Regions from separate parts of the Parabacteroides sp. AF39-10AC genome, predicted to be linked through region 1. Evidence: riboswitches for the same ligand, from Rfam matches in the RefSeq annotation. Region 1 holds a riboswitch; each other region holds the start of a gene.
The links. Region 1 has a riboswitch for cobalamin ahead of DW033_RS09230 (Ig-like domain-containing protein). Riboswitches for the same ligand answer to the same signal wherever they lie in the genome.
Positions count from the first base shown of each region.

Region 2: another riboswitch for cobalamin. It lies ahead of DW033_RS18480 (TonB-dependent siderophore receptor); the one in region 1 lies ahead of DW033_RS09230 (Ig-like domain-containing protein).
Region 3: another riboswitch for cobalamin. It lies ahead of DW033_RS10925 (porin family protein); the one in region 1 lies ahead of DW033_RS09230 (Ig-like domain-containing protein).
Region 4: another riboswitch for cobalamin. It lies ahead of DW033_RS00025 (ABC transporter substrate-binding protein); the one in region 1 lies ahead of DW033_RS09230 (Ig-like domain-containing protein).

Region 1 covers NZ_QTLP01000008.1:37,787-44,052, reverse strand. The annotation lists gene DW033_RS09250 (DUF4374 domain-containing protein) at 1-478, shown strand, start outside; gene DW033_RS09245 (alpha/beta hydrolase) at 488-1,318, shown strand; gene DW033_RS09240 (PepSY domain-containing protein) at 1,315-2,418, shown strand; gene fldA (flavodoxin FldA) at 2,533-3,042, opposite strand; cobalamin riboswitch at 3,213-3,417, shown strand; gene DW033_RS09230 (Ig-like domain-containing protein) at 3,624-5,291, shown strand; gene DW033_RS09225 (DUF5074 domain-containing protein) at 5,309-6,266, shown strand, end outside.
Region 2 covers NZ_QTLP01000024.1:9,121-15,386, reverse strand. The annotation lists gene DW033_RS18490 (ABC transporter substrate-binding protein) at 1-926, opposite strand, end outside; gene DW033_RS18485 (DUF5074 domain-containing protein) at 926-2,290, opposite strand; gene DW033_RS18480 (TonB-dependent siderophore receptor) at 2,311-4,314, opposite strand; cobalamin riboswitch at 4,352-4,557, opposite strand; gene DW033_RS18475 (putative transporter) at 4,667-6,266, opposite strand, start outside.
Region 3 covers NZ_QTLP01000010.1:74,801-81,066, forward strand. The annotation lists gene mutA (methylmalonyl-CoA mutase small subunit) at 1-453, shown strand, start outside; gene scpA (methylmalonyl-CoA mutase) at 466-2,613, shown strand; gene coaW (type II pantothenate kinase) at 2,743-3,597, shown strand; cobalamin riboswitch at 3,617-3,820, shown strand; gene DW033_RS10925 (porin family protein) at 4,112-4,720, shown strand; gene priA (primosomal protein N') at 4,808-6,266, shown strand, end outside.
Region 4 covers NZ_QTLP01000001.1:4,443-10,708, reverse strand. The annotation lists gene DW033_RS00040 (formate--tetrahydrofolate ligase) at 1-1,080, opposite strand, end outside; gene DW033_RS00035 (hypothetical protein) at 1,474-1,986, shown strand; gene DW033_RS00030 (precorrin-2 C(20)-methyltransferase) at 2,035-2,739, opposite strand; cobalamin riboswitch at 2,806-3,005, shown strand; gene DW033_RS00025 (ABC transporter substrate-binding protein) at 3,068-4,231, shown strand; gene DW033_RS00020 (iron ABC transporter permease) at 4,241-5,278, shown strand; gene DW033_RS00015 (ABC transporter ATP-binding protein) at 5,280-6,266, shown strand, end outside.

The DNA of each region.
Region 1 (6,266 bases):
CAGCTATGCCAAGACGATGACCGCGGAGGTACAGAAAACGACTTTGCCGGCCGGTGTAGTTCGTATTAAGGCTAACGCGGAGGGGTTTGATCCTGATTATTATTGTAATTTGGAGGCACAGACGGGTGGTAAGGCATTCTTGCGTTGTTGGCATATCACGGAAGATTATTTCTTGTTGTTGATGTATGATCGTCCGTTGACTGAATCCGGATTCGCCGCGAAAGAGTTGGCTATTTATAAAGGAGAGGATAAGAGTCTTACTTACGTGAAGGGGCTGCCTTCCACGGATGTTATTTCCGGATTTGGCAATACTCCGTTCTCGGAGGATGGTATCGCTTATATGGCGGTTACGACTACCGATGGAAGTCAACCTGCCGTGTATCGTATCGATCCGAAGACAGCTACCGCAACAAAAGGTCTTACCGTTGAGGCAGAGCAAATCAGTGGTGTAGGTAAATTGACTGCCGCTCAAGAGTAATAAGCAAGTATGAGTCGGACTCACATTCTTTTAATATTCCTCCTGCTCCCGCTAACCCTGCGGAGCCAGGAGGATATTTGTATAGGAAAGGAACTGGTTTTGTACTCTACCGTATTGCAAGAAGACCGGAGTTATTGGATACACCTGCCGGAGCATTATAATATGGATACGAAACAACGCTATCCGGTTGTTTACCTGCTAGATGGAGATTCTTTCTTTCATTCGCTGGTAGGCATAAGGAAAACGTTGGCATCCGGTAGAGGTAAATATCTACCTCCCTGTATTATTGTCGGGGTATTAAATACGGATCGGACACGTGATTTTACGCCTACCGCTTCAGCCGCCGGACGGGATGGTAAAATCTCCATAGATGCGATTCCGCAAGGAGGGGGAAGTGAGGCTTTCAGTAAGTTTCTTACGGAAGAACTTCGCCCTGCTATCGATAGTGCCTATCGCACGAACGGCTGGAATATGCTTATCGGTCATTCGTATGCGGGGCTTTTCACCTTGAATACGTTTCTTCGTCATACGGAATTATTTGATACCTATCTAGCGGTCGACCCTAGTTTGTGGTGGGATCAGGGGCGGTTGGTCCGGGAGGCGGAGGCTTTGGTTGCAGGCCGGGATTTTAAAGGGAAAAGCCTGTATATCGGTGTCGCGTCTAAAAAAAGGACGGACCGGGTGGACATTCATCTTGACAAAGTGAGTTATCTTCTTTCGGAGCTTTTACCGCAAGCGGAGAACCTGCGTTTCTTTAGTAAATCATTTCCCGACGAGAACCATGGAACGGTAGCGGTTCCGGGTATATATGACGGGATTAAACAATTATTCGGAAAATGAGAAAATTCTTTGCGAAAGTACATTTATGGCTATCGATACCTTTTGGCATTATTATTGCGATTGTCTGCCTGACCGGGGCGATTCTCGTCTTTGAGACAGAGATATTAGAATTAGGCTACCCTTCCCGTTATTTTGTAAAGGAAGTAAAAGGGGAACCTCTCTCGCCTGCCGCCTTGATAGAATCGGCGCGCCAACAATTACCCGATTCGGTTCGAATAAACGGTATTCGGGTATCGTCTGACCCGAGACGAACTTATCAACTGGTATTACCGGGGAAAAAGGCCGCGGGTTTTATTGATCCCTACACCGGGGAGGTGACCGGGATGGATGACGGACAAGGTTTTTTCCTGAAAATGATGCGTCTTCATCGTTGGTTACTTGATGAGTATAAACGGGATGGAAGTTTTTCTTGGGGAAAATCAATAGTTGGCTATGCGACTTTGGTCTTGGCGATTATTATTATGAGTGGAATTGTTATCTGGTATCCCCGTAATAAAAAAGTATTGAGAAACCGGTTGAAAGTAAAGACCAAGGCTGGTTGGTTCCGTTTCTTCTATGATTTACATGTCTCCGGGGGATTCTATGCGGCATCGCTCCTGCTTATCTTAGCGTTAACCGGATTAACATGGTCGTTTGGCTGGTATCGAAATGCCTTTTATAGTGTCTTCGGTATTAGTGCAAACCCGCCTCAAGCGCATCATGCTCCAGCTTCTTCCGGCGCGAGGAAACCTGCGAAGAAAAAGACGGATTACACACAATGGGCTGAGGTGTTATCGGCATTGAAAAGCCATTATCCGGACTTTAACTCAATCACGATCCAAGATGGCTCCGCTACGGTTTCTACGGCCCGTTATGGAAATACAAGAGGAAGCGACCGTTACTCCTTTGATCCTGCAACGGGTGAGATTACGGAAGTCCAATTATATAAAGATCTCCCGAAATCGGGGAAGATAAGAGGATGGATTTATTCCGTACACGTCGGCTCGTGGGGGGGAATGACTACCCGTATATTGACTTGCTTAGTTTCCTTGTTGGGGACGATCTTCGCGATAACCGGCTATTATTTTTGGATAAAGAAACAATTCAGGAAACTGAGATGAAAAGAAAGAGGTATGTTTGAGCCACATACCTCTTCATAAATCTAAACCAATCTAGTTGAATACGCAAACGTTGCAATATTAAGGTTAAACAGTTATGTATGTAAAAGTGTGCGTCTATTCAATTCCTTCTTTCCTTATAGATGCCAACCACTGGTCGATCCGCCCTTCCGTTTGATCGTCCTCGTTCATTTCATCCAGAGGAAGTCCGACGAACATACCGTTTATGCAGGCGGTGGAACTGTCAAATGAATATCCCGAAGCATCTACAGCGCCAATGAATTTGCAACCTGTATTTCGCAGGTCGGAATAGATCGTGCCGATGGCGTCACAGAAAGTGTCGCTAAAAGAGGCTGAGTCTCCGCAACCGAATAATGCGACGGTTTTCTCACTTAAGTCCAGCTTTTTCAGTTTCCCTAGATAACTATCCCAATCATCTTGCAAATCTCCGGCGCCCCAAGTGGAACAGCCTAATAACAAGATTTCATAAGGCGCCACATCAGCGGGAGAAGCGTTAGATACGTCATGAATATCTTTGTCTTCCACACCCAGCTTCTCCGCGATACGTTTCGCGATCCCTTCCGTCGTTCCTGTAGACGAGCCGTAGAATATTCCTATAGTCTTCATTTCTATTTGTTTTTATAGTTTGATAACGAAAGCAAATATCCGATATCTTATTAGTCTCGGCAATACCTACAAATATGTATTTTGAGGGTCGCGAATACCCATGAATGATCAGTGATGGTTGGGGGAAGAAAGCATTTTGTGAATTTGTCGATAATTTGAATTGTTTTTTATAAATTTGCCAACGTATTGGTTCGCCTACTTTATTCAGGGTACGGCGATTAAAAGGGAATCAGGTGAGAAACCTGGACAGTCCCGCTGCTGTAAGCTCCAAAAAAGCTTTAGACATCAACTCATTGCCACTGTTTCCGGAAGGAACGGGAAGGAAGTTCTAAAGTGGAGTAAGTCAGAAGACCTGCCAATGCCGGATAACCGCCGCGATTTTACGCTACCGGGGTTTAGCGTATGATTCAAATATGGAATACAAAGAACATTGCTCTAAAGAGGTAATTTGGATAGGGTAAGTTATGCCGTAGTTCGTGGGGAACTATGGACGATTTATTTTGTGTTAGCCTGTTAAAGCCATGTCCTTTTATATCATTCAGTGTATTTGTTTTTTGGAGTTTTACATTAATATTATGCTTATGAGAAAGTTTTTATCTTTTTTCTTTGTAATGGCTTTTTACGTAGTGGGAGCCTATGCGCAGGTATTGGTTCAAGGTCAACCGCATCCTTTCGCAAGGAATATCTCAACAAAGCAGGAGTCTCAATTAAGAGCTGATGCCAGTTTTACTTTCGATGACATCCAATATTGGGTTGGTAATGGTAGCAATAAAGCCGCTTTAGTGATTGAATGGCATGATGGGAATCGCCCGGATGCCATGGTTTGGGGATATCGCTGGGATGGCGAGGCTACCGGACATGATATGATCGTGGCGATTGCTCAAGCAGATCCGCGATTGGTATTGCTCACCCAATACACCGGCTGGATGGGATATACGATCGATGGAATCGGGTATGGTGAGAGTATACTTAATATTTCTTATGATCTAGAGGGAGCGAAGTCTGAGCCTAAAAATGCGTTTAAATTTGAACCTCCTATCACAAATCCGCTGTTGGGACAAACTTCTCACCCTGAGCATCCGGCAGAGGATGTTGCGGCCGCCATTCGGCAAGGGGTTCAAACAGGAGTTATTTATCACCCGATAAATGCGGAAAGATATGGATATCCATCTTATGACTATGACTATTGGAGTTGTAGCAATGGCATTCATTGGCAAGCCGGTTGGTATTATGGTTATTGGAGTTATTTTGTGAGAAGTAGTCAAACCTCGAATTTTAGTTATTCTGGTTTAGGTGCGACAAGCCGTGTATTAACGGATGGTTGTTGGGATGTGTGGAGTTGGAATGGGAATATGAATACATCAGAAGGAACTCAGCCCGGGGATGTCTTTGTCGCTGCGACAATACCTTCTGGAGGTGGAGGGGATGAACCCGAGATCCCAGTGATACACGTAACATCCATTTCTCTCAATAAGTCTTCTTTGCGTTTACAAGCAGGAGCAAACGCAACCCTTGTAGCTGGTATCTCTCCTGTAAACGCTGATAATAAGCAGGTTACTTGGAGTAGTTCCGATACAGGCATAGCAACCGTAGAAGATGGGGTCGTAACAGGTGTCAAGCCCGGTGTGGTGAAAATAACAGCCCAATCGGTAGATGGCGGATATACCGCTGTTTGCGAGGTAACGATAACGGAAGTTGTTATTCCGGAAATAGATTTCAATGGTCTTGATGCTGTTTTAACTTTTCCGAAAGTAGAGGAAGCCACCTCTTATGAAGTTCGTGTTTATAGAAATGAGGATAGTGGTCATAAAAGAATCGCTACTTATGTAATCGATGCCGAAGGTAATATAATCACAGAATTAAGAGCGGTGAGCTTACAAGGCTCTTCTGGGAAAATTTTGGTTCCATTGAAAAATTTAGACATAGACGGTGTTTATACGATAGAGATACAGGTGCTGAATGGATTGGATATAATAGATACCTATACAGTAGAAAAAATATCGAATCCAGTAAGTAATGAATATTTATCCGCAAGTGGTAGTCGGGTAATTTATCAAAATGGGACATTGTCTTTGGAGCATTTGGATGGATATCATTTTTATTTAATGACAATGGAAGGAAAAATATTGAGAACCTTTATAGCTCGAGTTCCCCACGAACTTTATCCTATATCGCTTCCCTCCGGGAATTATCTGTTGACAGGAGAAAAGGATGGAGACCGGAAGGTCTTTAAATTCCGTATTAATTAATAATTAAATTCATTTACATGAAAAGAACACTTTACTTAAGTATGGTTTGCTTACTATCGGCCTTTTCGGCTGTGGGGCAAACCGGTTCGCGGGGGCTGAATCCGATAGAGAAGCAGAAACTGCAATTACCTGAACTTCCGGCTTCGCAAAGCCGAGTCACGCTACTACGTTCAAGTGAAAACGTAGATTATACACAGGGAGTCTTTATTTTGAACGAGGACTGGTTTGGTCATAACAACAGTACTATTAATTTTATGACTTCTTCTGGTGATTTCGCTTATAAGATTTTCCAGACAGCAAACCCTGGTAAAGAATTAGGTTGTACATCTCAGTTTGGTACTATTTTTGGAGATAATATGTTTATTACTTCTAAACAGCCAAAGGATGGTGGAGCCAGTATTGAAGGAGGTCGCTTGAATGTAGTGGATGCCAAGACAATGAAAGTGAAAGCTCAATTTACGGATATAGGCGGAGGCGATGGACGTGCTTTTTTAGGCGTGAATGACTCTGTTGGCTATATTGGCGCTTCAAACGGTATTTTTTTGTTTGATATAAAGAATTTGACGGTTGGAGATCAATTGAAAGGTGCCTCAAATTCCGGGGGACTTTATAATGGTCAAGTAGGAATGATGGTCCGGACAAAAACATATGTGTTTGCGGTTCAGCAAAGTAAAGGCGTTTTGGTGATAGATCCTCTAAAACATGAGATTATCAAATTGATAGAAGGAAGTTTCAGTACTTTGACACAAAGTAAGGATGGCAGTGTTTGGGTAGGTGCTGGATCACGCCTGTTATGTATTGATCCGGAGACTTTGGAAGAAACTTATCTATCATTACCCGATGGCTTGACTATACCGGATTCATGGTATGCTTGGACTGCGGGTGTTCTTTGTGCAAGTACGCAAGAAAATGCTATTTATTGGACAAAGGGAGGTGGTTTTAGCAGTGGTAATGAGATTTATCGTTATGAGATCG
Region 2 (6,266 bases), on a different contig from region 1:
CGTAAATCGTTATAGGTCATCTCAGAAGACTGATTATATTTAACAAGCCAAATATCCGCATGGATCGCTTTATCAAACACGGTCTCAAACGCTAAGGGGGTACTTCCGGCACCCGGTAAATCCTTAAACATATAATCAGCTCCGGCGTCCTCGATAAGATGAGCCATATAACTATCTCCGGATGGTACATACCACGAAGAGCCGAACTTTTTCTCCGACAAAACAGTAGGACGATTATCTATATTTGCGGTTAAGTCCTTTAGAGACAAATAGGCTTGCTCTGTTTCTTTAAATATAGAATCGGCCATCTCTTCCTTTCCGAATAGCAAACCATAAAAGCGAATCCACTCCGTACGCCCCAAAGGAAATGCCTCCATATAGTCGGCTCCTTCGATAATGGGTATCCCTATCTTCTCGACAGGCCCATAACTACTGTTCTGGAATGGGGAAGCTATCACGAGTTCCGCGCCGATCTCTATCATTTTCTCTATATTCGGAGAGGTAGCCTCACCTAAATCAGCGATTCTTCCGGCCTGTATACCCTCTTGTATGGCAGGAGTATCCATATAACGAGGCTCACAAACGCCTATAACCTTATCGGTTTCGTGCAGTTGATCAATAATAGCCGCATGGACAGAAGTATAAATCACAATATCTTTTACCGGGACCTTCACGATCGTCCCTTTGGGTAATCCGCCGGGAACCGACTTTGTCCGGTCTACCAATAAATAGCGTTGAAGCAGACGGGTGCTATCCCACGGATCACGAACTTCCACCATTATATAGGTATCAAAGCGCTGAACCGTGAAACCTTGGGCATATTGAATACTATCAGAGGAAAGAGCTTCCTTGGAAGAAGTTTGCTTTCCGGATGGCGTACATGCCACCATCCAGAAAGCGAACCCTAAGAGAATCAGTAATCGCATTAGATATTATCTTTTTGAGCGAGGACTACTTTCATGGGATTTAAACCGGCCTCAAACTTCTTGAACAATTTACCGTCACCTCCGAAACAATAGATATCGCCATTATTCTTATAATCAGACTCTGCGACATAGACATTTCCACCCACGGCACTGATTGAATAAGGGGATTGTATTGAGGTTCCATCTGTAATAAAGCTCGTTCCCGCAGATTGGCTCTTTGTATCAAATGTTAAAAATGCAGGGCTAGACATTCCCCATTGCGCATAGAACAGAAATAGCTTGCCATCCTCATAGGCCATCTCCGTTGCGTTTGGACAATTCGTAAGGGAAGTAACCTCATAAGTCTCCGTATTTATCTTTTGTACCGTATTGGGTATATCCGCATAGTTACCCATAGAAACCACATATACATTTCCTTGCTCATCCGCCTGTATCCGTGTGGGATTCAATACTACATCCAACTTCTTTATCTCTGTAAAAGTAGACAGATCAACCACTGATACCGTTTTATCATACCCAACCTCGGTACTGTAATCCATACCTCCGGAGTTTGAGACAAACAATTTATTAGAAGATACCGCCAATTGTTCCGGATTCCGTCCGACCTTTACTTTCGCCTCAACCTCCAAGGATGCGGTATCCAAACGAGCGACATATCCATTATAATAGCTAATATAGACTTTTCCACCCTCTGATACCATATAACGGGGCTGCCCCTCTGTCTTGACTTGCTTAATGGATTTTGCCTTCAGATCTGTCACTTCTATCGTAGACTCTCCATATACCGCGATATACATCTTATCGCCATACACGATCATATCCTGTGCCGTATCTCCCAGCCCCCTGCCATTTTGAGCCAAGAAATAATCGGGGACAACCTCATCCTTTTCTATGTCGTACATATATAAAGAAGAGTTGTTATTTCCCATATTGCCCGAATTCAAGAAATATAAAGCCATGAAAGAACTATCCTTCACAAAATCAATAACTCTTACGGAAGCATAAACAGAAGACTCACCTTCCGCATTTGCGGCTATAACTAATAAATAGCCTATATTTACGACATCCGTAATAGCATATGAATGTGTTCCAACTTCTACCTCCGCAATTTTCATATCTTTAGCGGTTCCATCAGAGGAACCATAAATCACGTACTTTGTTACATTGTCAACAGAAGACGGAGCTGTCCAATTTAAGGTTCCGCTAACTTTTAAAGCTTCCGGATTCTCATCCGTAAAACTGACATTAGTTACAGATACATTTGGTATGTTCAGTGAAGGCTCATTGTCATCATCACAGCTGACAAACGAGAAAGACATCAATGCACACAAGGCAGAGACACAAACTAAATTCTTCTTTTTCATTACTTTACTTTTATAGTTTACTAATAGGATAAACAAATACTTAAACGCCAAGAACGGCCCGGCATGGGATAATACTGAATAACATCATAATTCACGTTCGCAAGATTTAACAATTCACCTTGCAAACGCAAACCGAAATATCGAAAACGAAAATCTCGATTTATAGAAATACTCTGTTCTATATAAGAATCAATCCTGTTCCGATCTATATTTTGCGGCAATGCATAACGATCACCAACCGCAGTCAGTATATAAGAGACATTTACCCATGGATTTTCCAAGGTTACGGAAACCGTGCCAGAATGACGAGGTGTATAAGGAATCTGATCCTTATAATTCTTAGCTTCCGGATCTGTCACATCAACCGCGTATTGAAAAGAATAAGTGGAAGCCAAAAGCAAGCTCATTCGTAAGGGCAATCGGAATTGTGTAGATAAATTTACATCTACCCCTTTAATATCCACTTCGCCCATATTCATCATCTTCCAAACATACATGGTAGGTAAAGCCACGATCTTATCTTTCACCGTATTATAATATCCATCCGCCGAAATACTGAAATGCCGCAGCCAATCCCCACAGGAAGAACTCCATGTTACCCCTACATTATATTGGGAAGTTTCTTCCGGTTTCAAATTTGTATTTCCCATACGGAGGTAATACAAGTCCGTAAATGTAGGAACCCGGAATATATCTTTGTAAGAGGCACGTATCCGCAAAGTACTTTCCGAGAATGGCCGCCAAGACAAACTTACAGCCGGGGATAAACGCCTCTTATCATCCGGTTTTTCCCCTTGCTCCACTTTATCAGTGATATATGTTCCCAATAAACTAGCGGTAGCCGTGAATCGACTGTTCTTATATTGCACCGCTAGTACTGATTGAGAGGCCATTCGCTTTGGATTAGGGCCGTTCACAAAATTATTGTCCAGCATAGAGCGAGTTAAATCCGTAGTCAACGTCGCCGATACATACTTTATAGGAGTATACAGCAAACCTACAGAGCCATAATACTCATTCTGTGTATTCAAATCGACTTGTTCGCCCGCAGCATATTTATCATTTATATCTAAATAACGAGTAAAAGCATAATTATACTTAGCCATGGCCCGTAGCGTAAATTTCTCATTAAGAACATTCTTATACCCCGATTGCACGAAAAAGTTATTATCCCATAATCGTTCAGAAGTGTTCTTGTTATATAAATTAACAGAACCGGGAAGCCCCCGCTCCGAATCAAAATAGTACGCCTTAAAGGAAAGTTCGCCTCCCCTTCCAAAATCGCCGAATAGATTACCTTCCAAATGGAAAGAATGGATATCGCTATTTCTTCGCTTCTCTCTCGTTTCCAATTCCCCATTAATTAATGTATAGGGATATTGTCCATCCGCACGCACGAAATCACCATGTAAGGATGCGCTCCAACGCTTTCCTAATTTTTGATCATAATGCAGCACAGGATTAAAAAGCCCGAAGGAACCTCCCTTAACCTTAAGATAAGTATGAAACGATTTGTCTTTAAACGTGGGCTTTCCGGTTTGTATATTCAAGGCGCCTGCCGAAGCATACACCCTTGCCGTTTGGAAAATGTCATCCGACTGCCCGATTGACAAGGAAACCATCTCCACATTATCCAACGAGAAACGGCTGATATCGACTTGCCCGCTTTGCGCGTCCGTAATCGTCACCCCATCGTAACTGACGGCGGTATGCTTCGCCCCCAAGCTACGTACCGAGACCGTTTTCAATCCTCCGATCCCCCCATAATCCTGTACCGTAACTCCCGAGAAGCGTTTCACGGCCTCGGATAGGTCTTGTACTCCCAAGCGATCGATTCCCGCCCGGTCCATAATTTGCAAAGGCGTACCTTCACGGGTGACCGACGGACGTACCTTCTCCACCACTTCCACCCCGGAAAGCTCGTGATAGGCCGTCGTATCGATCTGTTGACCGTAAGCGACACCCAAAGAGAATAACCATGCGCTAAAAACGCATAGGCATCTTATAAGATATAAATCTCGCATAGCAACATTTAGATTTACCAACGTCTTCACCCGAAACGTCGCATAACAAAATCATGGCAGGTTTTCTGGCTCGTCCACCCTCTGTCGGCTACCTTCCCGCCTATCCGATAGGCAGTGGCAACAAGATTTGCCGGGGCTCCAAGGACTTACAGCTACGGGTACAGCTCCGGACTCGCACCGGATTCCCTTTTACTGATTATTATCGGAATCGATAACATCTACACCTTGATTGGCCGCAAAGATACATGTTTACTTTTTGATTAGCAACAAAAAAGCCCCCCGGCGAATCACTTCGGCGGAAGGCTAGGGAGTTTACACTTTTCTAAACATTACTAACAACAAAATATTTATTCTATGTATAAAAGAATAATATCATTAACTGTGCGGTCAACACACGCAAAAACATGGTCAATGGATAAACCGTCGCATATCCAACCGCCGGCGCATCATTTCCTGCCGCCATATTGGAATAGGCTAACGCAGGAGGATCGGTCGTACTTCCCGCAATCAATCCCATCAACGTAAAATAATTCAGTTTATAAAAATACCTTCCCACACAACCGATAATCAGTAGAGGCAATAACGTTATTATAAAACCATAACCGATCCAAGCTACACCACCCTTATTGACTATCGTATCGACAAAACCTTCACCCGCACTCAATCCCACGCAGGCGAGAAACAACGTGATTCCTAATTCCCTCAATAGTAAATTAGAACTTTGCGTGGTATAAGTAACCAATTTATAACGATAACCGAACCGGCTTATCAATATCGCAACGATCAACGGACCTCCCGCTAATCCTAATTTCACCGGTTGAGGAATACCCGGAAAACTAATAGGAAGACTTCCCACGATAATACCCAAAACTATACCAACAAAAATAGTCACCAAATTAGGTTCATTCAAGCGTTTCATTGAATTACCCAGCGTCTCGGCAACTTTCTCCACCGCCAATTCACTACCGACCACTGTCACCCGGTCGCCTATTTGCAAGACCAGATTAGGAGTAGCTACCAACTCCAGCCCCGCACGATTGATCCGAGTCACGTTAATTCCATGTAAACGGCGTAACTGCAAAGCCCCTAATTGCTTACCGTTGATTTCAGACCGGGTAACCAAAATACGCCGGCTGATAAACTGGCTTTCCGCCGGAATCCATTGCTTACGATCCATCTGTATTTCTTGACCGATAAAAGTCTTTATCGCCTCCACGTCATGCTCTGCGGTAATAACAAAAATCTTATCATCCCCATTCAATACCGTGTTCCCCGCCACGATCTCTATCCGATTCGTATCGTTACGTAAAATACGGGAAATAACAAATTCACGGTGTTCCAACAATTTAGATAGCTCACTTACGCTACGACCAAAAATCGCCGGATTCTTCACCACCAAAGAGATAGGTACAGCCTCTCCTCCCGATTCCGTATCCGTCTCTTCTTCCAATTGTTCCGTCTCCTTCGCAAAAGAGATACGGAAAACATAACGGATAAAAATCATCGACAAGATAATGCCGATCACACCTAACGGATAGGCAACCGCATATCCTAAAGCGATCGTTTCATCCGAGATCCCCGTCATATCTGAATAAGCCTGTTGAGCAGCGCCCAATCCCGGTGTATTCGTCACTGCTCCGGATAAGATACCTACCATTGTCGGTATAGGAATGCCTGTAATATAATGTATAATCAAGGCAGTAATCACCCCTAGAAAAACAATACCGCAAGCAAGCATATTCAACGTGATCCCTCCCTTTCGAAACGAAGAGAAAAATCCGGGGCCTACTTGCATACCTACCGAGTAAACAAATAAGATCAAACCAAACTCTCTAAAAAAATGAACGACCGACGGATTCGCCGTAAAACCGAAATGCCCGAGAAAGATCCCGACAAACAGTACCATGGTAATCCCTAAAGAGATACCGAATAGCTTCAGTTTACCAAGCTGG
Region 3 (6,266 bases), on a different contig from region 1:
ACGATCCCGGCTCTAGATTTCTCTCGCGGCGCTTCTGAATTCGAGGCTTTGCGTATGACGACAGAGAAGAGTGGCAAGACTCCGAAGGTATTTATGTTGACGATAGGTAACTTGGCGATGCGTTTGGCTCGTTCACAGTTCTCCGCTAACTTCTTCGGTTGTGCCGGATATAAGATAATTGATAACTTAGGCTTCGATACGGTTGAGGCTGGTGTTGAGGCTGCTGTCAAGGCTGGTGCCGAGATCGTGGTTCTTTGCTCTAGTGATGACGAGTATGCTGAATTCGCTCCTGCCGCTTACAAGGCTTTGGCCGGACGTGCCGAATTCGTTGTAGCCGGAGCTCCTGCTTGCGCGGACGACTTGAAGGCTCAAGGTATCGACCAGTTCGTAAATGTAAAGAGCAATGTGCTTGAGACATTGAAAGCATTCAACGCTAAATTAGGAATCGCTTAAGTATAAACAATTATGAGACCAAATTTTAAAAACATAGATATAAAGAATGCCGGATTCGCAGCTACAAACGCTGCCGAATGGGCAAAAGCCAATGGTATCGAGCCCAATTGGAAAACACCCGAGCATATCGAGGTGAAACCTGTATATACAAAAGAAGACTTGGAGGGTATGGAGCACTTGAACTATGCTTCTGGTTTGCCTCCTTATCTACGTGGCCCGTACAGCGGTATGTACGCTATGCGTCCTTGGACAATCCGTCAGTACGCAGGTTTCTCTACCGCTGAGGAGTCTAACGCTTTCTATCGCCGTAACTTGGCTTCCGGTCAGAAAGGTTTGTCCGTTGCGTTCGACCTTCCGACTCACCGTGGTTACGATGCCGACAACGAACGTGTGGTTGGTGATGTAGGTAAAGCGGGTGTATCTATCTGTTCCTTGGAGAACATGAAAGTGTTGTTCGATGGTATTCCTTTGAACAAGATGTCTGTTTCCATGACCATGAATGGTGGTGTGCTTCCGGTATTGGCATTCTATATCAACGCAGGTTTGGAGCAAGGTGCTAAGTTGGAGGAAATGGCCGGTACGATCCAGAACGATATCTTGAAAGAGTTCATGGTACGTAATACCTATATCTATCCGCCTGAGTTCTCCATGAAGATTATCGCTGATATCTTCGAGTACACCTCTCAGAAGATGCCGAAGTTCAACTCTATCTCTATCTCCGGTTATCATATGCAGGAGGCTGGTGCTACGGCTGATATCGAGATGGCTTATACGTTGTGCGACGGTATGGAATATCTTCGTGCCGGTATCAACGCCGGTATCGATGTGGATGCGTTCGCTCCCCGTTTGTCATTCTTCTGGGCTATCGGTGTAAATCACTTCATGGAGATCGCCAAGATGCGTGCGGCTCGTATGTTGTGGGCGAAGATCGTGAAGAGCTTCGGCGCTAAGAACCCGAAATCATTGGCATTGCGTACACATAGCCAGACTTCCGGTTGGTCATTGACCGAGCAAGATCCGTTCAATAACGTAGGACGTACTTGTATCGAGGCTATGGCCGCTACATTAGGACATACACAATCTTTGCATACGAACGCATTGGATGAGGCGATCGCTTTGCCGACCGACTTCTCTGCTCGTATCGCTCGTAATACACAGATTTACATTCAGGAAGAGACTAAGATCTGTAAGGAGATCGACCCGTGGGCTGGTTCTTACTATGTAGAGTCTTTGACGAATGAGTTGGTACATAAAGGTTGGGCATTGATCCAAGAGATCGAGAGCATGGGTGGTATGGCGAAAGCCATCGAGACAGGTCTTCCTAAGATGCGTATCGAGGAAGCTGCCGCTCGTACACAGGCTCGTATCGACTCTGGTGTTCAGACCATCGTTGGTGTTAACAAATATCGTTTGCCGAAGGAAGATCCGATCGATATCCTAGAGATCGATAATACAGCCGTACGTAACGAGCAGATCGCCGCTTTGAAGGAGTTGCGTGCTAACCGTGACGAAGCCGCTGTTCAAAAAGCTTTGGCTGATATCACGGAGTGCGTGAAGACGAAGAAGGGCAACTTATTAGAGTTGGCTGTTAAGGCTGCCGGCTTGCGTGCGTCATTGGGAGAGATCTCCGATGCTTGCGAGGTGGTTGTAGGTCGTTATAAAGCAATCATTAGAACTATTTCAGGCGTGTATTCATCAGAAACTAAGAAAGACGCAGACTTCCAGAAAGCTTGCGAGCTTTGCGAGCAATTCGCTAAGAAAGAAGGCCGTCAGCCTCGTATCATGATCGCTAAGATGGGTCAGGACGGACACGACCGTGGCGCTAAGGTTGTCGCTACTGGTTATGCGGACTGTGGTTTCGACGTAGATATGGGACCGTTGTTCCAGACTCCGGCCGAGGCTGCCCGTCAAGCTGTGGAGAACGACGTTCACGTAATGGGCGTTTCTTCTTTGGCCGCTGGTCATAAGACGTTGGTTCCGCAGGTTATCGAGGAGTTGAAGAAACTAGGTCGCGAGGACATCATCGTTATTGCTGGAGGTGTAATCCCGGCTCAAGACTATGATTTCTTGTATAAGGCTGGCGTTGCCGCTATCTTTGGCCCGGGTACTTCCGTATCGAAGGCAGCTTGCCAGATCCTTGAGATCTTGTTAGGCGAATAAATAGAGTTTAGGCCTTACGGTTTTTAAATAAAGAGAGGCTGGACAATTGATTTTGTCCGGCCTTTTTTAGTATTGTATGCGGGTTTATGTACTTTTGTAGCGATTATTCAATTAAAAAGGGAAAGAATCATGGGAATCGTTATAGGTATAGATGTGGGAGGTAGCACGACCAAGATCGTCGGCGTGGAGGATAAGAAGATCAAGAACCCGATGTTCGTGAAAGCTACCGATCCGGTAACCTCTTTATTCGGGGCCTTCGGTAAATATATTTATGATAATAACATCTCGCTCTCGAATATAGAGAAAGTGATCTTGACAGGTGTAGGTAGTGCTTATATCGATCAACCTTTATATGGCTTACCAACTGCGAAGACGGATGAGTTCCTTGCGAATGGGCTAGGGGCGCAATATAATACGGGACTGGACAGTCTATTGGTGGTCAGCATGGGAACGGGTACCTCCTTTGTCAAGGTACAAGGCTCCACGATCGAGCATATCGGGGGATTGGGTATCGGTGGCGGAACCATCCTCGGCTTGTCTAAGCTATTATTGAAAACGCATGACTTTCACCAAATAGCGTCTTTGGCCGAGCACGGTTCCTTGAATGATATCGACTTGCATATCCGGGATATTACGCCGCATCCGTTACCCGGCCTGCCGCTGGACGTGACAGCCTCTATTTTCGGAAAAGTGGACGCGAACGCTAAGGTTGAGGATATCGCTCTCGGTATCGTTCATATGGTCTTGCAGACCATCGGGCAAGGAGCTGTTTTCGCCTCGTTAAATGGCGATATCAAGAATATCGTATTGATCGGTAACCTAACTCGCTTGCCACAATGCCCGGATATTTTCCCCCGTCTGGAGGAGATGTGCGATGTCCATTTCAAGATACCGGAGTATGCCGAGTATCGCACGGCTATCGGGGCGGCTTTATGCTATATCAGGAACCGGGAATATAAGGATATTTTTTGTGGAAAGTGTTAGGCTACATCAAAACTTTATGTATCTTTGCTACATGCTTTGTTCCCTTTCGGCAATCGCCGGATAGGGATTAAAAGGGAATCGGGTGAGAATCCCGGACAGTCCCGCTGCTGTAAGCTTCATAAACGGGTTGAGCAATACTGTTGCCACTGTTCATTCAAGTGAATGGGAAGGCGCTTAAGACCGGAAGTAAGTCAGAAGACCTGCAAGGCGTGTATATTTTCGACGGCTTCGAGGAAAGGCCGGAAGAGAACGCAAGAACCGTATCCGGTTTTTACTATTCTTTATCCAAGGTTTTCTTATCAAGTCGTCTCATGGTTTCGGATAATTATTTTGCCATAATAATTAGGGAAAGAAGCATGAATCTGACCGACGGGATGAGCTCCGTGTGTAAGATGCATGCTTTCTTTGCGTTTAAAGGACTGGGGTATTCCGTGAACACTCTATAGAGAATATTTGTTTATTATTAGAAAAGTGCGTTTATTTGCAACGAGTAATTAACAAAAGAAGTATGAATATGAAGAAAATTGTGGGACTTGTTATGGTTGCCTTGCTAGCGTTGATGGCGCTTCCGGCGAACGCTCAGCTTAAATTCGGTATCAAGGGAGGTGTGAATATATCGTCTGTTCATTTCAACTCGGACGTGTTGAAAGCGGATAACGTAACCGGCTTCCAAGTGGGTCCGATGATCGAGACGACCTTACCGTTGGTGGGTGTCGGGATCGATGCGGCAGTGTTGTATTCGCAAAAGGGTTTGGAAACGACCTCGGCTGGCGGGGTGAAGACTTCGATGAAGACGGATTATATCGATGTTCCGGTCAACTTGAAATGGAAATTCGGCTTACCGATCGTCAAGGCGTATCTGGCAGCCGGTCCGTATATCGGTTTCCGTGTAGGCGGTGATAAGTTTTGGGATATCCCGGGTTCCGTAGCGGATCAGGTGAAGGCGAAGAATTTCAGCGCAGGTCTTAACTTCGGTGCCGGCGTGGAACTGATCAGCCACTTGCAGGTGGGTTTCAATTATGGTCTGGGACTGACTGATAACTATAGTATTGAGAAGGTGAACCTCTCCGACGGTGCCGGAAAGAACCGTGGATGGTCTATCACGGCAGCGATCTTGTTCTAAATAGGTGAAAATAAAATGAGAGAGGCTGGGCTTTAGAAGTCCGGCCTTTTTTGTTATTTTTGGGCTCGTAATGAAACACCTGTTTGAATGAAATACGCGGACGTCATACTTCCCCTTCCTTTGGAGAATAGCTATACCTATCGGATACCCGAAGATCTGGAGAGAGCCGTGACTCCCGGTTGCCGGGTGATCGTGCATTTCGGGAAGAAACGATATTATACGGCTATCGTCATGGAGGTACACGACCGGGAACCGGTATCCGATTTTGAGACGAAGGAGATCTACGCTTTGCTGGATGCCACGCCGGTGCTCCGCCGTCCGCAACTCCGTTTCTGGAAATGGATATCTTCTTATTATATATGTAAGCTGGGCGACGTGTATAAGGCGGCCTTGCCTTCCGGCTTAAAGTTGGAAAGCGAGACGGCGGTTACTTATAATGAGGATTTCGAGGCCACCGCCCCCTTGCGCCCGAACGAGCAAGCGGTACTGGATGCTTTTAGCGGGGTTTTGAAATTGACGATCTCGGAGTTGGAGAAGAAGACCGGTCTTCGAAATGTTGTCCCGATCGTCTCTTCCTTGATGGTGAAAGGGGCGGTCGAGGTGAGCGAGGAGCTAAAGCGAGGATTCGTTCCCAAGACACAGGCGTTTATCCGTTTGGCCGAGGCTTACCGGGATGAGACGAAATTACAGGCGGTGTTCGAGGATTTGAAACGAGCGAAGAAGCAAGAGCTTCTGCTGGTCAGCTTCTTGGATTTAAGCCATACCTTGAATCCCGCTTTATCGAAGGAGCTTTCCAAGAAAGAGCTATTGGAACGCAGTGGTTATACCTCTGCGGTATTGGAGGGGCTGCTGAAACGGGGTATCTTGGAGAGTTACGAGAAAGAGGTGGGTCGTTTGCAAGTATCTGTCTGCCGCTTGCAAGAGCCGAATCCGCTCAGTCCGGCGCAAGAGAAAGCCTATGGAGAGATCCATGAGGCTTTCAAGACGAAAGAGGTCTGCTTGCTTCATGGCGTGACTTCCAGTGGTAAGACCGAGATATACGTCCGTTTGATCCATGAGGTCTTGCGGCTGGGGCGGCAGGTTTTATATATGTTGCCGGAGATCGCTATCACGACCCAGATCACGGAACGGCTGGCGAAATTATTCGGGGATAAGCTATTGGTCTACCACTCTAAGTTCTCGGATAACGAGCGGGTGGAAGTTTGGAATAAGCTATTGCATAACGACGAGCCTATGCTGGTATTGGGGGTCCGTTCGTCCCTCTTCCTTCCGTTTAAGGACTTGGGCTTGATTATCGTGGACGAGGAGCATGAGAATACGTATAAGCAGCAGGACCCGGCACCCCGTTACCATGCCCGTAACGCTGCCATCGTCTTGGCGGGTATGCACGGCGGTAAGACCTTATTGGGTTCCGCCACTCCCTCCATCGATTCTTATTTCAACGCTACGGCGGGGAAATACGGTCTGGTTGAGTTATCTACCCGCTACGGTGATTGCTTGATGCCGGAGATTATTACGGTGGACGTGAAGGAGCTAAAGCGCAAGA
Region 4 (6,266 bases), on a different contig from region 1:
ATCTAAGTTAGTGAATCCGTTCTTTAATCCTTCGATATTCGGTTCCTTGATTTCTTTTTCAGGAACGCCACCATGAAGTTTTAAGCTCTGGGCAGTCGCTACGATGACTGTCAGTTTCGGTGAAAGCCCCGCTTTTCTACATTTGATATTAAAGAATTTCTCTGCGCCCAGATCAGCGCCGAAACCAGCCTCCGTAATCACATAATCTCCATAAGTAAGAGCCATTTGGGTGGCCAATATGGAATTACATCCATGGGCGATATTAGCGAAAGGACCTCCATGTACAAATGCGGGAGTATTCTCCGTTGTTTGTACTAGGTTCGGCAGTAATGCGTCTTTTAGCAATACGGTAATAGCTCCGGCTATGCCAAGATCATTTACCGTGAAAGGCTTATCTTCGTTTGTATAACCCAATAAAATATTTCCGACACGTCGTTTCAAATCCTCTATATCCGTAGCCAAGCAAAGGATCGCCATGATCTCTGAAGCGGGAGTGATGTCAAATCCGGTCTCGGTAGGGACACCGTTCGCCGAGCCGCCTAGACCCGATACGATGTTACGTAAGCTACGGTCGTTTACGTCAAGAACCCGTTTCCATTTGATCTCCTTTAACCCCTCGCAGGTGTTGCGAGTCTGATAAATATAGTTATCCAATAAAGCGGTAATCATATTGTGGGCGGAAGTAACCGCATGAAAATCCCCTGTAAAATGCAAGTTGATGTTTTCCATAGGAAGCACTTGGGCATATCCACCTCCGGCAGCACCACCTTTCATGCCGAAACACGGGCCAAGAGACGGCTCACGTAAAGCGACCACCGCTTTCTTCCCTATTTTATTCAGACCTAAAGCCAGACCGATCGAAACCGTAGTCTTTCCGATTCCCGCTTTAGTGGGAGTGATAGCGGTCACTAAAATTAAATTATGCTGGTCCATTTGCTTTTTATCGATCAAATGGATAGGAACCTTGGCAATATACCTGCCATAATTTTGTACTTCCTCACGAGGGATACCTAACGTTGTCGCAACTTCCTTAATTTTACGCAAGTCTGTTTCTCTTGCTATCTCAATGTCCGATTTCATGTGCTTTATGTAAGTTTATATAGTTTGAACAAAGTAAATCTAATTTATTATAATAACAAAATGATACGGAACAAGGTTTTCCCCCTTTATGGAATAATAAGATTGTGTTATTTTGATATTTTTGTGCGAAGATGGCGATGATCTTGCTTTTTGTGATAGCTGTTAGGCTTGAAATTAAACTTTTTGTAAAGTGAACTTTGCAAAAATCATACGTTTTGCTTGTCGCACTCTTAAAGAATTATAAAATAGTCTTTAAAATTATCCATCTATGATAATTTGATTAATTTTGTGGTGTCGCAACGATAAAAAGAAAGATAAAATGATTTGAGTGTGATAAATTGAAACAGATAAGAGATTAATAACATTAGCAATATAATATGTAAATTTAAGGTTATGTCAACAGTAAGATTTAGTCAGGTTACATTTGCTACTAAATCGTGGGTAGCAGAAGCATGGGAAAAGATGGTAGTGGAATTGTTTAGCGGCCGTGTCGTAGCGGAAGTCAAACAATTGGATGAAGTATGTGAATCAAAGTGGGAAGTAGAATTGAAGAAGCTTCAAAACGAGGTTCATTCTTTATGTCATCATGCGATCCATCAATTGCTCCCGATAGCCGGCTCTTATCAACAGGCATTACTGGATGACGTTGCCCAAGCCTATACGGTATACGCTCCGGAAGAAGCAGAGTCTATCTTCAACCGGGGAAACCAAGCGATCGAGGATATCAAAGGACATGTATCGGGTATTCGCTACAACGCTTGTAAAATGCGTGAGGCGAACCGTAAAGTAAGCGAGTTGGAAGATATGCACGCAAAAGCGATCATGTATCATAATTCAGTGAAACCTTATATGGATACACTTCGTTTCCATATCGATCAGCTTAAGCATATATTGCATGTAGCGTAATAAGATGGGCTGTCCGGGTTTGGTTACTCTCCGGGCAGCCTTCTTCTTTTAGCGAGGTTGGATAATCAGTAGGGAGAAATAGGGGAAATCCTTGGAATGTATAGTGGTGATATCAGTAGTATAATATTCTTTTCCTGTTCCAACATTCTCGAAATAATGAAAAACCGCCTTATCCGCATACTGCCGGATACAAGTATGAATAGCCTCTTGGCAACCCGGTAATTTCATGATGACGATGATCATTCCATTTTCTATTTTTGCCGAAAGTTCATCGAACGACGCAGTCCCGGGGATTACGTTAATTTGCTCCTCTTGTTTTACGATATGTATCCCGGCCAAGGCACCTGCCGCTATAAATGCCGGAATTCCTGCGATTCGATCGACCGGGATTCCTGCTTCCTCGAATTTATCGTATACATATTGTATAGATGAATAAAAACCAGCGTCTCCCTCGGCGACGATCACGATTTGTTTTCCTTTCAAATATTCAGCTTGGGCATCCAGAAACAATTCGTTATAAGCGTTTAACGCATCTGTCCGTTCCTTACTCATTGGCAAAATAAACGGATGGATCAAGGATTCGTCTACCTCAATAGCTTTCAATATATCCGTCGCCCGAGATATGATTCCATGCTTGCCTTGTGTAGCAGGACAATAGATAATATCAGCCTTTTGTAATGTTTTAAGCCCTTTCAGCGTAATTAATTCCGGATCACCGGGACCTAATGAGACGAAGTGAATAGGATGATTCATGTGTATCTGTTTTTATTTGAAACGCAAAAGTCCTTAAAATTGCGGATGTATACAAATATTCTTACTACTTTTGTCGCTGTAATAGGCTCCGCTTATCTCTTTTTCCGGGAGGCGGATTAAAAGGGAACCGGGTGAGAATCCCGGACAGACCACGCTGCTGTGAACTTCTAAACATTCGGACAATACCTTGGCCACTGGTTTCGTAATCGGGAAGGCGTCCAGAATGGAAGTAAGTCAGAAGACCTGCCGGTTCATAAATAAATGTTGCTGTCCCGTGGAGCAGGACGAGAGTAACTGTCAATGATCAACTGTCAATTAAACAAGGATTATGAATAAGTTTATAGCGGGTGGATGCTTGCTTTTATCGGTATTGACTTTATCATGTACTTCAGGTATCCGTGAAAAAGGAGAAATAGGGAAGACGGCTTCCGTAGAGCAATCCGCATTCTCGCAAGAGCAGGTTAAGCCTTTATACGCCCAAGGATTCAAGCTTACCTATGCGGATCAATATGTCTTGGCTGATATTCAAGATCCTCAAAACGAGGAAAGCACCACGTTTCATTATGCGTTCGTAAAAAGAGGTTCGAAACCCACGGGGATTCCCGTTGATTATACGATGATAGAGCTTCCCATCCGAAGCGTTATCTGTATGACTTCCCTGCAATTATCGAATTTTATTAAATTGGGTGCTTTGGATAAGGTCGTTGGGATTACCAGTACACGGCATTTGTTCAATAAAGAGATGAACGAACGCCTGAAAGAAGGTAAAACCGCAAAGATCGGTATAGAGGGAAATTTCGATAACGAGGTTATCATGAGTATGAATCCTGATTTGATCCTTGTATCGCCATTCAAGCGGGGAGGCTATGAGACGCTGAAAGACGTGGGTATCCCCTTGATTCCCCATTTGGGTTATAAGGAGACTACGCCATTGGGACAAGCTGAATGGATCAAGTTCATAGGCTTGTTGTTAGGGGTAGAGAAAGAGGGCAATGAGCGTTTTGCCGCCATTGAGAAGAGGTATAATGAATTAAAGGAACTTACGGCGGATGGCAAGGTTAAAAAACGTCCGATCGTTTTTAGTGGCGAGTTACGGGGTGGAAACTGGTATGCCGTAGGAGGAAAGAGTTTCTTGGCACAGCTTTTCAAGGATGCCGGCGCTGATTATTTCTTGAAAGACGATGAGCGATCCGGTGGTGTTACATTAGACTTCGAGACGGTCTATAACCAAGCGGACGATGCTGATTACTGGCGTATCGTGAATAGTTTCCCGGGAACGTTTAGCTATGAGGCATTGAAAGAGCAAGATCCTCGTTATGCGGATTTCCGTGCGTTCCGGGAGAAAGGGATTATCTATTGTAATATGAAGAACACGCCGTTTTATGAGAGTATGCCGACAGAACCGGAGATCGTCCTAGCGGATTTGCTTCATATCTTTCATCCGGATTTATTACCGGATCATGAGCCGGTCTATTATTCTCGACTTAAATAAGGAACACTGATGAGACATTCAAATACCCTATGGATGCTGGCGATTGTCACGGCTATTTTTGTTCTAATCTTTTTGAATTTGGTGTTGGGGTCAGTCTCTATTCCTCTTCAATCGGTTTGGCATATTATCTGGAATTCAGGAAATGAGCCTATTACATGGCAGAATATTATCTGGAAATCCCGACTACCACAGGCATTGACAGCGTTGGTAGCGGGAGCAGGCTTATCCATCAGCGGCTTACAGATGCAAACCGTTTTCCGTAATCCATTGGCCGGACCTTCGGTCTTAGGTATCAGTTCGGGAGCGAGCATGGGTGTCGCTTTTGTGGTGTTGTTAAGCGGTAGTTTAGGGGGCGTTGCCTTGAGTAAACTTGGTTTTATGGGGGAGATCGCCTTATCGATAGCGGCCGTGATCGGTTCCTTATCCGTGATGGCGCTGATCGTGTATGTTTCCCAAAAGGTAAAAGGAAATGTCACGTTGTTGATTATCGGTGTGATGATCGGTTACGTGGCAAACGCCGTGATCGGTGTACTTAAATTCTTTAGCGTCGAGGAGGATATCCGTGCATACGTGATTTGGGGATTGGGTAGTTTCGCCCGTGTTTCCGGTAATCAGATGACGTTGTTCGTGATTCTTATGACAATCTTGATCCCTCTCTCGTTCCTGCTTATCAAGACCATGAACTTGATGCTTCTTGGGGATAGCTACGCACGCAATTTGGGACTTAATATCAAGCGGGCCCGTTTGTTGGTTATCACCTCGGCCGGGGTCCTTACGGCGATTGTCACGGCTTATTGCGGACCTATTATCTTCTTGGGGCTAGCCGTTCCGCATTTATGCCGGGCCATATTTCAAACTTCCGACCATCGGATTTTAATGCCTGCGGTCTTATTCGCAGGTGCGGCGTTGGCGTTGATCTGTAATTTGATCGCCCGTATGCCGGGGTTCGAGGGAGCGTTACCTGTCAACTCGGTAACCGCTTTAGTAGGTGCTCCTGTAGTGGCTTCGGTATTATTTAGAAAACGAAAGAATGAATTGAACGAGTAAGATGAAACAAGATACGATTCATATTAACGGACTTTCGATCGGTTACCATTCTAAGAGTAGTACAAAGCTGGTAGCTAAAGGTATACACTCTACGATCTATAGTGGTGAATTAACCTGTTTGCTGGGTGCTAACGGGGTGGGGAAGTCTACTTTATTGCGCACGTTATCGGCTTTCCAACCTAAATTAGATGGGGAAATATTGGTCCTAGGAAAAGATATAGATGCTTATTCCGATAAGGAATTGAGCACCACGATCGGTGTCGTGCTGACCGATAAATGTGAGATCCGGAATATGTTGGTACGGGAATTGGTCGGGATGGGACGTAGCCCGTATACCGGCTTCTGGGGCAAGTTGAGCAAGGATGATAAGCGGATCGTGGAAGAATCCATCGCCCTTGTCCGCATTGAGGAACTAGCATCCCGCATGGTCCATACCTTATCGGATGGAGAACGCCAGAAAGTGATGATCGCTAAGGCGCTCGCTCAGGAGACTCCGGTTATTTACTTGGATGAACCTACCGCATTCCTTGATTTTCCCAGCAAGGTAGAGATTATGCAATTACTCCATCATCTAACCCGGAAAACGAATAAGACGATATTTATGTCCACTCACGATTTGGAGCTGGCTCTCCAGATATCGGATAAGATCTGGTTAATGGACAAAGCGAATGGTATCTCTACCGGTACCCCCGAGGATTTGGCATTGAGTGGTCATCTAAGCAATTTCTTCGCCCGGAAAGGGATTGTTTTCGATAAGGATACCGGATTATTCCGTATAGATAATCAATTCTCCCGACAGATCCGCCTCGTTGGACATGGCCAGAAATACGCTATGGTGCGTAAAGCGCTCCAGCGAAACGGAATTTTGGCGAATCGGGAAGTGGAATCGAATATCTGGATTGAGACTGGCGATTTAAAGACCACCCACTTTATCATCCATGAGACTTCCGGCGGTACCTATATCACCCAAACGATAGAAGAATTACTT